Regions from separate parts of the Streptomyces sp. NPDC126499 genome, predicted to be linked through region 1. Evidence: riboswitches for the same ligand, from Rfam matches in the RefSeq annotation. Region 1 holds a riboswitch; the other holds the start of a gene.

The links. Region 1 has a riboswitch for S-adenosylmethionine ahead of ABTZ91_RS17250 (aminotransferase class V-fold PLP-dependent enzyme). Riboswitches for the same ligand answer to the same signal wherever they lie in the genome.
Region 2: it holds a riboswitch for S-adenosylmethionine, as region 1 does, so the genes downstream of both, thrC (threonine synthase) here and ABTZ91_RS17250 (aminotransferase class V-fold PLP-dependent enzyme) in region 1, are expected to answer to the same signal.

Annotation. Positions count from the first base shown of each region.
Region 1 covers NZ_JBEOUO010000010.1:123,085-130,945, reverse strand. The annotation lists gene ABTZ91_RS17265 (hypothetical protein) at 1-3, opposite strand, end outside; gene ABTZ91_RS17260 (rhomboid family intramembrane serine protease) at 153-887, shown strand; gene ABTZ91_RS17255 (Lrp/AsnC ligand binding domain-containing protein) at 884-1,165, shown strand; gene ABTZ91_RS17250 (aminotransferase class V-fold PLP-dependent enzyme) at 1,248-2,612, opposite strand; SAM riboswitch class IV at 2,788-2,905, opposite strand; gene trpD (anthranilate phosphoribosyltransferase) at 2,981-4,045, opposite strand; gene ABTZ91_RS17240 (cytochrome bc complex cytochrome b subunit) at 4,180-5,805, opposite strand; gene ABTZ91_RS17235 (Rieske 2Fe-2S domain-containing protein) at 5,802-6,854, opposite strand; gene ABTZ91_RS17230 (c-type cytochrome) at 6,851-7,660, opposite strand; gene ABTZ91_RS17225 (heme-copper oxidase subunit III) at 7,735-7,861, opposite strand, start outside.
Region 2 covers NZ_JBEOUO010000001.1:376,629-384,489, reverse strand. The annotation lists gene ABTZ91_RS01900 (trehalose-6-phosphate synthase) at 1-660, opposite strand, end outside; gene ABTZ91_RS01895 (hypothetical protein) at 690-1,004, opposite strand; gene ABTZ91_RS01890 (glucosyl-3-phosphoglycerate synthase) at 1,163-2,107, opposite strand; SAM riboswitch class I at 2,229-2,423, shown strand; gene thrC (threonine synthase) at 2,417-3,739, shown strand; gene ABTZ91_RS01880 (MoaD/ThiS family protein) at 3,774-4,052, shown strand; gene ABTZ91_RS01875 (cold-shock protein) at 4,449-4,652, shown strand; gene groL (chaperonin GroEL) at 5,125-6,747, shown strand; gene ABTZ91_RS01865 (SRPBCC family protein) at 6,945-7,415, shown strand; gene ABTZ91_RS01860 (deoxyxylulose-5-phosphate synthase) at 7,444-7,773, opposite strand; gene ABTZ91_RS01855 (VOC family protein) at 7,858-7,861, shown strand, end outside.

The sequences.
Region 1 (7,861 bases):
CATCGTGCCGTCCTCTTTCGTACGAGCTTCACGGGCCCGCGGTGCGCCGTCGAACTGCGGGAGTACTGCCCGTAACCCTACGGCCTCGCGGGTACCCCGTGTCACGGCGAGGCACTCTGTCCAGGTGGGCACCGGTACGCCATGATCTGTCCATGATCGACTGGCGGGGCACGGCCCTCGGCGCCTGGCGGGGCGCCCGGAACGGACCGACGGTGACCTACGGCCTGATCGCCGGCTGCGTGCTGCTCTTCGCCGCGAGCCCGGTGGCGGGACTGAGCCCGGCGTACGGCACGGGCCACGAGCTGCTCGTGGCGCAGAGCGCGTACTTCCAGCGCTGGGGGGTGATCCCGGCCGAGCTGGTGGGCGGTGACCTTCGCGCCCTGCTCACCCCGCTGACCGCCCTCTTCGTGCACGGCAGCTGGCTGCACCTGCTCGGGAACATGCTGTTCCTGTACGTGTTCGGGGCGATGACCGAGGAGCGGATGGGCCCGGCCGGCTTCGTCCTCTTCTACCTGGGCTGCGGATATCTGGCCCTGCTCGGCTACGCGGCGGCGCACGCCGAGAGCCAGCAGACCCTGGTCGGGGCGTCGGGGGCGATCTCAGGGGTGCTCGGGGCCTTCCTCTATCTCTTCCCGCGCGCCCGGGTGACGAGCCTCTTCCCCTTCCTGTTCTTCCTGCCGCTGCGCTTCCCCGCCTGGATCGTGCTGATCTTCTGGTTCGTGCTCCAGTGGCTGGCGGCCCGCTCGGCGGGCTCGGGTCCCGGGGTGGCGTATCTGGCGCACGTGGTGGGCTTCGGGATCGGCTTCGTCTTCGCGTGGGCGCGGTACAGGGGTGCCGATAGAGTGAAGCCACCAGCCGCGGCCACCGAGGGAGAAAGCCAGCCGTGATCACCGCGATCGTGCTCATCAAGACCAGCGTGGACCGCATCCCCGAGATCGCCGAGGCGATCGCCGCGATCGACACCGTCAGCGAGGTCTTCTCCGTCACCGGTACGTACGACCTGATCGCGATGGTCCGGGTGGCGCGCCACGACGACCTGGCCGATGTGATCCCGGGCCGGATCTCCAAGATCCCGGGCGTCGAGGCCACCGACACGCACGTGGCGTTCCGGGCCTACTCGCAGCACGACCTGGACGCGGCCTTCGCCATCGGCCTGGAGTCCTGACCCGGTACCGGCCCCCGTACGGACACGGCTGAAGCCGGCCTCTCCCCCGCGGGAGGCCGGCTTCACCCGTACGAGGGAGCGGTCAGCCGCGGTCGGGGACGCAGCGGCCGTCCTCGGTGCGGTAGGTCCACCGGGCGCCGTCACGCACCAGCTCCTTCACCGCGCCGACGAACCGCTCCACGTGCTCGTCGGGAGTGCCCGCGCCGAAGCTCACCCGGATGGCGTTCAGCGACCTCTCGCCGGGGTTCGCCTCCGGGGCGCCGCACGCGCCCGGGTCCTGCGGGTCGCTGCCGAGCAGGGTGCGCACCAGCGGGTGGGCGCAGAACAGGCCGTCGCGGACGCCGATGCCGTACTCGGCGGAGAGCGCGGCGGCGAAGTGGGAGCTGTTCCAGCCCTCCACGACGAAGGAGATGACGCCGACCCGGGGGGCGTCGTCGCCGAAGAGCGAGAGGACCCGCACCTCGGGCACCTCGGCCAGGCCCTCGCGGACCTTCGCGATGAGGTGCCGCTCGCGGGCGACGAGCCGGTCGAAGCCGGCCTCGGTGAGCGCCTTGCAGGCGGAGGCGATGGAGTAGACGCCGATGACGTTGGGCGATCCGGCCTCGTGCCGGGCCGCGGTGGTGTGCCACTCCACGTCCACACCGCCGTCGGCCCGGCGCGCGACCGTACGGGAGGCGCCGCCGCCCGCGAGGTACGGCTCGGCGTCCCGCAGCCAGTCCGCCCGGCCGGCGAGGACGCCGGAGCCGAACGGCGCGTACAGCTTGTGCCCGGAGAAGGCGACCCAGTCGACGTCCGACTCCCGTACGGAGACGGGGTGGTGGGGCGCCAGCTGGGCGGCGTCGAGGACGATCCGGGCGCCGTGCGCGTGCGCGGCGGCGGCCAGTTCCCTCACCGGCCACAGCTCACCGGTCACGTTGGAGGCGCCGGTGACGCAGACCAGGGCCGGGCCGTAGGGGTCGCGTGCGGCGAGCGCGCGCTCCAGGATCTCGACGGCCCGGGCCGGGGTGCGCGGCGCGTCGAGGTAGGTCACGTGGGCGTCGCCCCAGGGCAGGAGGGACGCGTGGTGCTCGGTCTCGAAGACGAAGACCTGGCAGTCGGCGGGGAGCGCCCGGGCGAGCAGGTTGAGCGAGTCGGTGGTGGAGCGGGTGAAGACCACCTGGTCGTCGGGGCGGCAGTCGAGGAACTCGGCGACGGTGGCCCGGCTGTTCTCGAAGAGGTCGGTGGAGAGCTGGGAGAGGTATCCGGCACCGCGGTGGACGCTGCCGTAGTACGGGGCGTACGCGGCGACGTCGTCCCACACGCGCTGAAGGGCCGGGGCGCTGGCCGCGTAGTCGAGCGCCGCGTAGGTGACCTCGCCTCCGGTGACGAGCGGGACGGTGACGTCCCGGCCCAGAACGGGCAGAGGGGCACAAACGGACTGGTCGGCGGCAGCGGTGATCACGGACATGGCGAACTCCCGTACAAGGCAGGCGAATTCAGCGCCTCGACGCGACGGGGGCACGCGGCCGCGGAGGCACGGAAAAGGAAAAAGGGGGTGACGAAGAAGGGGCTTCGAGGCCCTAGCGCATTCGCTTGCTCACGAGACTGCTCCCTTGAGGACCAAGGACCCCAGGGTTCGCAGGGGTCCGCGCTTGCCGCGGACCTTTCTGTCCACGGCCTGGTCTTCACCCGGGGCACCCCGCCACGGACGGAGGGTTGCCGGACAGCCGGCCGGGGCCTTGATGGCTGTCACTCATGACCTGTTCAGAAGCTATGCCACGTGATCGTCGGCGCGCAACCCCGTCCGTATTCCGGACGGGGTTGCGCACCCGACGGCTACGCGTTGCTGACGGCGATCCACCGCTCCAGGGCCTGGCGCGCCGCGCCGGAGTCGATGGACTCGGCGGCCTTCTCGATGCCGGCCCGCAGCTGCTCCGCCAGGGTGCCCTCCCCCGGCTCCAGGGCGGTCAGCGCCGCCGCCGAGTTGAGCAGCACCGCGTCACGGACCGGACCGGTCTCGCCGGCCAGCAGCCGCCGGGCGACGTCGGCGTTGTACGAGGCGTCGGCGCCGCGCAGGGCCTCCACCGGCACCAGGTCGATGCCGACGTCCCTGGGGTCGAAGCGCTCCTCGCGTACGGTGCCGTCCCGGACGATCCAGACCCGCGAGGTGGCCGTGGTGGTCAGCTCGTCCAGGCCGTCGTCGCCCCGGAAGACCAGCGCGGAGGAGCCGCGCTCGGCGAGCACCCCGGCGACGATCGGGGCCATCCGGGCGTCGGCGACACCGGTGGCCTGGGCCCGGACGCGGGCCGGATTGGTCAGCGGGCCGAGGAAGTTGAACACCGTGCGGATGCCCAGCTCCTTGCGGGCCATCGCCACATGGCGCAGCGCCGGGTGGAACTTCACCGCGAAGCAGAAGGTGATCCCGGCCTCCTCGGCCACCTCCGCGACCCGCTTCGGGCTCAGCTCCAGGTTGACGCCGAGCTTCTCCAGGACGTCGGAGGCGCCGGAGGCCGAGGACGCGGCCCGGTTGCCGTGCTTGACGACCTTGGCACCCGTGCCCGCGACGACGATCGCCGACATGGTGGAGACGTTCACGGTCTTGGCGCCGTCGCCGCCGGTGCCGACGATGTCGACGGTGGCGCCGGGCACCTCGATGGTGTTGGCGTGCTCGTACATGGTCCGGACGAGACCGGTGATCTCCTCCACGGTCTCGCCCTTGGCGCGCAGGGCGACCACGAAGCCGGCGATCTGCGCGTCGGTGGCCTCGCCGCGCAGGATGCGGTCCATGGCCCAGGCCGTGTCCTCGGCGCTCTGGTCGCGGCCGCCGAGCAGACCGTCCAGGACGACGGGCCAGGAGCGGCCCGCCGCGGTCTCGCCTCCAGCGGGGTGCACAGCGCTCATGGTCGCTCCTGATGTGTCCGTACGTATCTCCAAGGCCACCCCCACCCTATCGATCCCCGGGAACGGCAAAGAGCCCCGTCCATCGAATGGACGGGGCTCTCGCCGTGGCGACCTACATCAGGAGGTCAAGGTGATCAGTGGTGGCCGTGGCCGCTCTGGATCTCCTTGTACTCCTCGACGGTGGGCTTGGCGATCTGGTTGTCCGCGCCGTAGTAACCCCGGTTGAGCTTGACCCGGAGCTTCTCCATGCGGCCGATCTTGCGCTCCACGCCGTTCTCGTCGACGGCCGGCGGCAGCTCCGCCGGCGCGTACTGCTCGTGCGCGGTGAGCTTGTGCAGCTCGCCCTGGCTGAGCGGGGTGTGGACCTCGACGAACTCACCGTGCGGCAGGCGCTTGATGATGCCGGACTCGCGACCGTGCAGCACCTTGTCCTTGTCCCGGCGCTGGAGGCCGAGGCAGATCCGCTTGGTGACGATGAACGCGATGACCGGTCCGACGAAGAAGAAGATCCGGACGAACCAGGTGATCGAGTTGATCGACAGGTGGAAGTGCGTGGCCCAGAGGTCGTTGCCACCACCGACGAGCATGATCATGTACGCGGTGATCCAGGCGACACCGAAGGCGGTGCGCGTCGGAGCGTTGCGCGGGCGCTGCGCGATGTGGTGCTCGCGCTTGTCGCCGGTGATCCAGGACTCGATGAACGGGTAGACCGCGATCGCGCCGAGCACCAGCGGGAAGATCACCAGCGGGATGAACACGCCCAGGACCAGGGTGTGGCCCCAGATGTTGATCTCCCAGCCCGGCATGACACGGATCAGACCCTCGGCGAAGCCCATGTACCAGTCGGGCTGGGCGCCGGTGGACACCTGGTCCGGGCGGTACGGGCCGAGGGCCCAGATCGGGTTGATCGAGGCGATCGCCGAGATGATGGCGATGACACCGAAGACCAGGAAGAAGAAGCCTCCGGCCTTGGCCATGTACACCGGCAGCAGCGGCATGCCGACGACGTTCTTGTTGGTGCGGCCGGGGCCCTCGAAGTGCGTGTGCTTGTGCACGAACACCAGGATCAGGTGGGCGACCACCAGGCCGAGCATGATGCCCGGGAGCAGCAGCACGTGCGCCGAGTAGAACCGGGCGACGAAGTCGCCGCCGGGGAACTCGCCGCCGAACAGGAACATCGACAGGTACGTGCCGACGACCGGCACGGACAGGATCGCGCCCTGCATGAAGCGGACACCGGTGCCGGAGAGCAGGTCGTCCGGGAGCGAGTAACCGGTGAAGCCGGTGAACATGCCCAGGAAGAACAGCAGGAAGCCGAACAGCCAGTTGATCTCACGCGGCTTGCGGAACGCGCCGGTGAAGAACACGCGCATCATGTGCACGAACATGCCGGCGAGGAAGATCAGCGCCGCCCAGTGGTGGATCTGCCGGATGAGCAGACCACCGCGCACCTCGAAGGAGATGTGCATGGTCGAGTTGAACGCCTCGGACATCAGCTGTCCCTGGAGCGGGACGTACGGTCCGGTGTACTCCACCTCGTTCATCGACGGGTGGAAGAACATCGTCAGGTAGACGCCCGTCAGGATGATGATGAGGAAGCTGTAGAGGCAGACCTCGCCCAGCATGAAGGACCAGTGGTCCGGGAAGATCTTCCGCATGTTGGCCTTGGCCAGCGTGTAGATCCCCAGGCGGCCGTCGGCCCAGTCGGCGACCCGCTCACCGGCGGGCGCCTTCTTCTGCGTATTGGTCACAGTGCTCATCCGCGCTCCCAGAAGGCAGGGCCGACGGGCTCGTCGAAGTCGCCGAGCGCCTCCAGGAAGCCCTTGTCGTTCACGCCGATCCGCAGCTGCGGGAGGGCGTGGCCGGCCGGGCCGAAGATGACGCGGGCGCCGTCGGACAGGTCGAAGGTGGACTGGTGGCACGGGCAGAGCACGTGGTGCGTCTGCTGCTCGTACAGGGAGATCGGGCAGCCGACGTGGGTGCAGATCTTCGAGAAGGCGACGATGCCGTCGTGCGACCACTCGAGCTCGCGCTTGTCCTTGATGTCCTCCGGCTGGATCCGGACGATCATCAGGGCGGCCTTGGCGATCTCGGTCTGGAAGTGGTGGTCGTGCTCCGAGAGGCCCTCGGGCATCGCGAAGGTCAGCGAACCGACCGCGACGTCCTCGGGACGCAGCGGCTCGTGCGTGTTCATGTTGATGAGCTGCTTGCCCTTGGCCCACATGGTGGTCCGGAGCTTCTTCTCGGGCAGCGGGCCCATGTCACGCAGCAGCACGATGCCGGAGAGCGGCACCATGGCCAGCGCGCCGAAGAGCGTGTTGCGGATCAGCTTGCGGCGGCCGAAGCCGGACTCGGCGGCACCGGCCGCGAAGTCCGCCATGACCTTCGCCTTGACCTCGGGCGACGCCTCGATCGGGTGACGGTCGTCGGCCACCTCGACATCGGACATGAGGGTACGGGCCCAGTGGACCGCGCCCGCGCCGATGAAGAACAGGGCCAGACCGAGCGTCCACCCGAGGGCGAAGTTGAGCGCGGACACCCGGCCGAAGGGCCAGATGTACACGATCTTGTCGACCGGGAAGATCACGTACGAGGCGATGAAGCCGATCGTGGCCAGCATCGACAGCGTGAACATGAAGGCGATCGCGCGCTCGGACCGCCGGGCGGCCCGCTCGTCGATGTCCTGGATGCGCGGCTTGTGGGGCGGGAGGCCCGGGTCGGCGAACGGGTCGTCGGCGACCTTCACCGCGCCGTGCGCGGTGTCCTGCGCGGAGGGCAGGTTCTCTTCAGAATTCTCTTGGGTACTCATGACTTCTTGGCCTTAGCGGTGTGGGCCGCGACCCAGATGGCAACTGCGATCAGTGCGCCCAGACCGAAGATCCACGCGAACAGACCCTCGCTGACGGGACCGAGGCCACCCAGCTTGAGACCACCCGGGTTGTCGGCCTTCTCACTGTTGACGGCCTGGACGTAGGCGATGATCTCCTTCTTCTGCTTCTCCGGCATGGTCGTGTCGGGGAAGGAGGGCATGTTCTGCGGGCCGGTCTGCATGGCCTCGTAGAGGTGCTTCGGGCTGACGCCTTCCAGGCTGGGGGCGTACTTGCCGTGGGTCAGCGCGCCACCTTCACCGGTGAAGTTGTGGCACTGGGCACAGTTGGAGCGGAAGAGCTCGCCACCCTTGGCCGCGTCGGCACCCGCGGGGTTGTACTGGTCTTCGGTCGGCGTGATCGGGCCGGCACCGAGCGAGGCGATGTACGCCGCGAGCTGATCGATCTCAGCCTGCGAGTAGATGACCTTCTTCCTCGGAACCTGGGCGCCGGGCTGCTGGGCCGGCATGCGGCCGGTGCCGACCTGGAAGTCCACTGCCGCCGAGCCGACGCCGACCAGGGACGGGCCGTCAGAGGTGCCCTGACCGCCGGTTCCGTGGCAGCTGGCGCAACCGACGGAGTAGAGCTTCTTGCCCTCCTCGATGGCGAGGGACTGGGCGGTTTCATCGGCCTTGGCCGTGCCCGCCGGCGCGAACGCGGCGTACAGCCCCCCAGTTGCCGCCAGCGCGAGAAGTAGGACGACGACCGCCGCCAGCGGATGGCGTCGTCGTGCGGAGAGCTTTTTCACGGATTACCCCGGTGTCAGGATCTTCTGCGTCGATACGTGCTGGATGTGTCGGCCCGCCCGGAGGCGGAACCCGATTACTTGATCAAGTAGATCGTGGCGAAGAGGCCGATCCAGACGACATCGACGAAGTGCCAGTAGTAGGACACGACGATGGCGGCGGTTGCCTGCTCGTGGGTGAACCTCCTGGCGGCGTACGTCCGG
Region 2 (7,861 bases), on a different contig from region 1:
CGAGCGCGCGACCTGCGGGTCGGCCCGGAAGGCCTCCGCCCAGGCCGTGGTGTGGAAACCGATCCCGTCCGCCCCGAGCATGCCCTCCACCAGCTCCTCGTGGATGTCGTCCGGCAGCATCGCCAGATAGGCGGGGGAGGCCCACGGGGTGTGGGTGAAGTGCGCGATCCGCAGGTCGGGCCGCAGCGCGCGCAGCTGCCCCGGCACGAGCGCCAGGTGGTAGTCCTGCACCAGGACCGCCGCGCCCTCGTCCGCCGCCTCGGCGAGGGCCTCGGCGAAGGCGCGGTTGTAGGCGCGGTAGGAGTCCCAGCGGCGCCGGAAGGCCGCGTCGAAGACGGGCTCGCGCGGGATGTCGTACAGGTGGTGGTGGAGGAACCACAGCACCGAGTTCGCGATGCCGTTGTACGCGTCGGCGTACACGTCCGGGTCGATGTCCAGCATCCGCACGCCCGGCTCGGCGATCCCGCGCCGCACCGCCTCCCGGTCGCCGTCGCCGAGGGCCGCGCACACCCACAGGCCGTCGCCCGCGGAGTCCTCCGAAAAGACGGCGCTGAGGCCGGAGACGAGCCCGCCACCGCCCCGCCGGGTGTCAAGACCACCGTCGTCCCGCAGGGTGTACGAGACCGGGCCGCGGTTCGATGCAACGAGCACTGAAGCCATATGGCGAACCTAGCCCGTCCGGTAAACGCTCAAACGTGCGGATTCGAGCCAGGCTCGGTGTTCCCCGGCGGCTCCCGGTGGATCCGCAGGGCCGCCCTGGCCACCACGCCGGTCGCCGCGAGCGCCAGGCCGAGACCACCGAGCAGCCACAGCCGCTCCTCGGCCGTCCGGCCCGGCCCCGGCCTGTCAGGATCCCGCGCCGCGGCCAGATCCATGGCCGGGTGGAGGGCCAAGGTCGGTGCCCGGTCCAGGGCCGCGGCGGGCGCGGCCCCCGCCAGGAAGAGAGGTCCGGCGCCGAGGCCGAGGACTGCCAGCAGGATTCCCGTTCCGTGTCTCCACCGCATGAAACGGAAATCTAGGCAGAAAGGATGATCATTCGGTGCTACGCCACGCGGCGGCGGCCAGGCGTCGGCGGCGGCCAGGCGTCGCCGGCCACGCGGCGGCGGTCACCCGGGCACGACCACGGAGTGGCGGCCACGCGGCGAGCGCCACCCGGCCACGGCTAGGCCACGCGCCGGCGCGCGTACTCCGCGATCTCCGCCATCGGCGGCCGCTCCTCCGTGTCCACCGCGTACGTACGGGGCGCGAAACCGCCCTCGTCGCTCCGCTCGAACTGGGTCAGCCGCGGCCGCACCAGATGACCGCGGGAGAGCCGCAGCTGCGCCGTCCGGTAGATCGCCGCCGCCATCCGGCCGAGCGCCTGGCCGTCCTGGTGCCGGTGCTTGCGCACCCCCACGTCCACCTGTGCGAGCGCGTCCAGGCCCACCGTGTGCAGCGCGTCCACGAGCAGGCCCAGCTCCACCCCGTAACCGACCGGGAACGGCAGCCGTTCGAGCAGTGAGCGGCGTGCCGCGTACTCGCCGCCGAGCGGCTGTACGAAACCGGCCAGCTGCGGCCAGTGCAGATTGAGCAGCGGCCGGGCCACCAGCTCCGTCACCCGGCCGCCCTGGCCGGGAGTGCCGCCCAGCGGGCGGTCGTACATCGCCTTCACGAAGTCCACGTCCGGGTCGGTGAGCAGCGGGCCGACGATCCCCGAGACGAAGTCCGCCGAGAAGTCCCTCAGGTCGGCGTCGACGAAGCAGACCACGTCCCCGCTGGTCGCCATCAGCGAGCGCCACAGCACCTCGCCCTTGCCCGGCACCGCCGGTATCCGCGGCAGTATCGCGTCCCGCGCCACCACCCGCGCCCCGGCCGCCGCGGCCACCTCCGCCGTACGGTCCGTGGAGCCCGAGTCGATCACCACCAGCTCGTCCACCAGCGGCACCGCGTCCGTCATCAGCTCGCGGCGGATCACGGAGACGATCGCGCCGACCGTCGCCTCCTCGTTCAGCGCCGGCAGCACCACGCTCACCCTCGTCCCCCGCTTGGCGGCGAGGATCCGCTCCAGCGGACGGTCGGCCACCGACCAGGACCGCCGGGCCAGCCAGCGCTCCACTTCTTCCAGCAACGTGATCTCCATCTCGCGGATCGGACGACCGTCTCCACCTCGGAAGGCTTCGGTTACAGTCTTGAACAACGCGGATGCCCGATGCATGTCGGGGTGCCGACCGCGTTCCACAATCGAATACCGCTCATCCAGAGGGGCAGAGGGATACGGCCCGTTGAAGCCCCGGCAACCCTCCAGTCGGTTTGTCTCGCCCACCCGTCTCCGGCCACCACCCCAGGTGGAGCCCTGACGGGCGCTGCTTATATGCGCGAGGCCCCCGACTAGGGAAGGTGCCAAATCCGTCTCGTGGCGAAATGCGTCATGAGGAAGATGAGGAGAAAGGGCCTCGCCTCCATGGCTGTACAGACGGTTGCAACCACCGCTTCCCCCCGGACCCCGGTCGACCTCGGTCCCGCGTCCGGACTCTCCTGCCGCGAATGCGGTGAGACCTTCCCGCTCGGCCCGATCTTCGCCTGTGAGCTGTGTTTCGGTCCGCTCGAAGTCGCGTACGACCTGCCCACCGGTGACCCCGAGGCCCTGCGCAAGCGGATCGAGGCCGGCCCCGCCAACATCTGGCGCTACGCCCCGCTGCTGCCCGTCCCCGCCGACGTCGCCGACAAGCCGAACCTGAACCCCGGCTGGACCAAGCTCGTCCAGGCCGACAACCTGGCCCGCGAGATCGGCGTCGAGCCGGGCAAGCTGTTCGTCAAGGACGACTCCGGCAACCCGACCCACTCCTTCAAGGACCGGGTCGTCGCCCAGGCCATCGAGGCCGCCCGCGCCTTCGGCTTCACCACCCTCTCCTGCTCCTCCACCGGCAACCTGGCCGGCGCCGTCGGCGCCGCCGCCGCCCGGGCCGGCTTCCGCTCCTGCGTGTTCATCCCGCACGACCTGGAGCAGGGCAAGGTCGTCATGGCCGGTGTCTACGGCGGTGACCTCGTCGCCATCGAGGGCAACTACGACGACGTCAACCGCTTCTGCTCGGAGCTCATCGGCGACCCGCTCGGCGAGGGCTGGGGCTTCGTCAACGTCAACCTGCGCCCGTACTACGGCGAGGGCTCGAAGACGCTGGCGTACGAGATCTGCGAGCAGCTCGGCTGGGTCATCCCGGACCAGCTGGTCATCCCGATCGCCTCCGGCTCGCAGCTGACGAAGATCGACAAGGGTCTGCAGGAGCTGATCAAGCTCGGTCTGGTCGAGGACAAGCCGTACAAGATCTTCGGCGCCCAGGCCGAGGGCTGCTCCCCGGTCTCCGCCGCCTTCAAGGCCGGCCACGACGTGGTCCGCCCGCAGAAGCCGAACACCATCGCCAAGTCGCTCGCCATCGGCAACCCGGCGGACGGCCCGTACGTGCTCGACATCGCCCGCCGCACCGGCGGCGCCGTGGAGGACGTCAACGACGAGCAGGTCGTGGACGCGATCAAGGTCCTGGCCCGCACCGAGGGCATCTTCGCCGAGACCGCGGGCGGCGTGACCGTCGGCGTGACCCGGAAGCTCGTCGAGGCCGGTCTCATCGACCCCTCGCTCACCACCGTCGTCCTCAACACCGGCGACGGACTCAAGACCCTGGACGCGGTGGCCGACACCTCCCAGGCGACCGCCACCATCCGCCCGAGCCTCGACGCGTTCCGCGACGCCGGCCTGGCCCACTGAGACCCGCCCTAGCGCGCCGAAAGGTTACGAAGACATGGCCGTGAACGTCCGCATCCCCACCATCCTCCGCACCTACACGGGCGGCCAGGCCGAGGTGCCCGCCGAGGGCGCCACCCTCGCCGAGGTCATCGCCGACCTGGAGAAGAACCACACCGGCATCGCCGCCCGCGTCCTGGACGACCAGGGCAAGCTGCGCCGCTTCGTCAACGTGTACGTGAACGACGACGACGTGCGCTTCGAGCAGGGCCTGGAGACGGCGACGCCGGACGGAGCGGGCGTGTCGATCATCCCGGCCGTCGCGGGCGGCTGCTGAGTCTCCGCTTTCCCGGTCTTTCCCTGAATTGCCCCTTCCGCTGCCAGAAGCGGAAGGGGCAATTCAGCATGGTTGAGCGCGGTAGAGTTGGGGAAGCCCCCTCAGCTGCGCATGCCAGGCGCATATGAGAATGCGTCCGTGCGCGACAAGATGCAGCCAAAGTGCCCGTGCCTTGTGCACCATCTGCGCGCTTTGCCGGGCCCGACTTGCCCCGGAATTCCACATATTCTCCGCAATCCGCCTTTCCGGCGTGCCCAGAATTCTCGTCGGATTGACCTGTTGCAGAGGGCAGTTGGGCAGATACATTCAGCCGCGGTCGACGCGTTCCGGCGCAGGGTCTGACCCGGGTCCGCGAAGTGCGGTCCCGCGCAAGGGCCAGTAATAGGGGAGTTAGGCATGGCTCAGGGCACCGTCAAGTGGTTCAACGCGGAGAAGGGCTACGGCTTCATCGCGGTCGACGGTGGTGCGGATGTTTTCGTCCACTACAGCGCGATCCAGATGGACGGCTACCGCACCCTCGAAGAGGGTCAGCGGGTCGAGTTCGAGATCTCGCAGGGCCAGAAGGGTCCGCAGGCGGACATGGTCAAGCTCGCCGTCTGAGCGCGGCGCGATCGGCCACCGACGCACTTCCGTCGAGGGGCCCGCATCCTGACCGGGATGCGGGCCCCTCGCGCGCGTCCGCCCGACCCGACGACCTGCCGCGGAGGCTCCGCCGACCCGGCCCCTGGTCCAGCCCCTGATCCGGCCCTGATCCTGCCCCCGGCCCGGCCCCCGACCCGGCCCTGATCCTGCCCCCGGCCCGGCCCCTGATCCTGCCCTGATCCTGCCCCCGGCCCGGCCCCTGATCCGGCCCTGATCCGGCTCTCGATCTGCGGGAGTCGCTTGCACTCTCCTAGGTCGAGTGCTAATCATTGGCGTTAGCACTCTGAAGGTGAGAGTGCTTACGAGGATCGGGCAGACGAGGTCGCAGGCCACGTGGGGCAAGGAACCACGGGGCAAGCGGGCCGTCCGTCGCGGGCGTCGGCGCGGTCCAGGAGCGTTATCCACCCCATGTCCGGGAGGACCACTTCACATGGCCAAGATCATCGCGTTCGACGAGGAGGCCCGGCGCGGTCTCGAGCGCGGCATGAACCAGCTCGCTGACGCCGTCAAGGTCACCCTCGGTCCCAAGGGCCGCAACGTCGTCCTCGAGAAGAAGTGGGGCGCCCCCACGATCACCAACGATGGTGTCTCCATCGCCAAGGAGATCGAGCTCGAGGACCCGTACGAGAAGATCGGCGCCGAGCTGGTCAAGGAAGTCGCCAAGAAGACGGACGACGTCGCCGGCGACGGTACGACCACCGCCACCGTTCTCGCCCAGGCGCTGGTCCGTGAGGGCCTGCGCAACGTCGCCGCCGGCGCCAACCCGATGGCCCTCAAGCGCGGCATCGAGAAGGCCGTCGAGGCCGTCTCCGGTGCCCTGCTCGAGCAGGCCAAGGACGTCGAGACCAAGGAGCAGATCGCTTCCACGGCCTCCATCTCCGCCGCCGACACCCAGATCGGCGAGCTCATCGCCGAGGCCATGGACAAGGTCGGCAAGGAAGGCGTCATCACCGTCGAGGAGTCCCAGACCTTCGGTCTGGAGCTGGAGCTCACCGAGGGTATGCGCTTCGACAAGGGCTACATCTCGGCGTACTTCGCCACCGACATGGAGCGTATGGAGGCGTCCCTGGACGACCCGTACATCCTGATCGTCAACTCCAAGGTCTCCGCGGTCAAGGACCTGCTCCCGCTCCTCGAGAAGGTCATGCAGTCGGGCAAGCCGCTGCTGATCATCGCCGAGGACGTCGAGGGCGAGGCCCTGTCGACCCTGGTCGTCAACAAGATCCGTGGCACCTTCAAGTCCGTCGCCGTCAAGGCCCCGGGCTTCGGCGACCGTCGCAAGGCCATGCTGAACGACATCGCCATCCTCACCGGCGGCACGGTCATCTCCGAGGAGGTCGGCCTCAAGCTGGAGAACGCGGGCCTCGACCTGCTGGGCCGCGCCCGCAAGGTCGTCATCACCAAGGACGAGACCACCATCGTCGACGGTGCCGGTGACAGCGAGCAGGTCGCCGGTCGCGTGAACCAGATCCGCGCCGAGATCGAGAACTCGGACTCGGACTACGACCGCGAGAAGCTCCAGGAGCGCCTGGCGAAGCTCGCCGGTGGCGTCGCCGTCATCAAGGCCGGTGCCGCGACCGAGGTTGAGCTCAAGGAGCGCAAGCACCGCATCGAGGACGCCGTTCGCAACGCGAAGGCGGCCGTCGAGGAGGGCATCGTCGCCGGTGGTGGCGTGGCCCTGCTGCAGGCCTCCTCCGTCTTCGAGAAGCTCGACCTCGAGGGTGACGAGGCGACCGGCGCCAACATCGTCAAGCTGGCCCTGGAGGCCCCGCTCAAGCAGATCGCCGTCAACGGTGGTCTCGAGGGTGGCGTCATCGTCGAGAAGGTGCGCAACCTGCCCGTCGGCCACGGCCTGAACGCCGCGACCGGCGAGTACGTCGACATGATCGCCGAGGGCATCATCGACCCGGCCAAGGTGACCCGTTCCGCCCTGCAGAACGCGTCCTCCATCGCGGCCCTGTTCCTCACCACCGAGGCCGTCATCGCCGACAAGCCGGAGAAGGCGTCCGCGCCGGCCGGCGGCGGCATGCCGGGCGGTGACATGGACTTCTGATCCTCGGAGAGGATCGGCGGTTCATCGCTGAACGCAGAAGGGCGGCACCCCACCAGGGGTGCCGCCCTTCCGTCATGGGGACCGGTGGCGGAGGAGGACGACTGGACCGGCTCTCGGGGCGGGGCGATCCTGGAGGGGCAGGGAGGTCCGGGGTCCGGGACCGGACGCGGACCGGACCTGACCGGCGGGAGAACGCCATGATCACACTGCTGACCACACCGGCGGACCGCGAGCTCGTCATCACCCGCACCTTCGACGCGCCCGTCGAGCGCGTGTGGGAGGCGTGGACCCGCCCGGAGCACGTGCGCGAGTGGTACGGCGTCTCGGGGCTCACGATGTCCATCTGCGAGATCGACCTGCGGCCGGGCGGCACATGGCGCTGGGGCCAGCGGACCCCGGAGGGCCAGGAGATCGTCTTCTCCGGCACGTACGAGGAGATCGTCCCGGCCGAGCGCCTCGTCTACACCGAGACCTTCGAACAGATGCCGGGCCCCGAACCGGTCCGCGTGATCCTCGCCTTCGACGCAACCCCCGACGGGGGCACCGCCCTGACCAGCACCTCCTTCTGGCCGACGACGGAGATCCGCGACCAGGCCCTGGCGGCGGGCATGGAGACGGGCGTGCGGGAGCAGTACGACCGGCTGGCGGAGTACCTGCGGGCGATGTGACGGGCGGCGTGTGACCCGGCCCCGGGCCTCAGGGCAGCTCGTACCGCAGCAGCGCCCGGGCCACGGGCTCGCCGGTGCGACGGGCGTGGGCGGTGCGGGCCTTGACCTCGCGCAGGGTGCGGGGCCGCCAGCCGGGGCCGCCGCAGCAGCTCTTGTGGAAGCCGATCCCCGCGTTCAGGACCACGGACAGCGCCCGCCAGGCGTCCTTGTCCCGCCGCCGCGGCGGCTGGAAGGCCGACCCTGCGTGGATCATCACCCGGGCGCAGCGCGGACAGTGCCGCTCGCGCTCGGGACCGTAGGACTGCTTGTACGAGGCCCGGCACGGCAGGCACACGTAGGAGGTCTTCGTGTAGGACACGGCGCCAGGGTAGGGGCCCGGACGTGCCGGGCGGCAACTGAATTCCGGTGCGGAGGCAGGGCGCACGTTCCTAGCCTGGGGATCATGG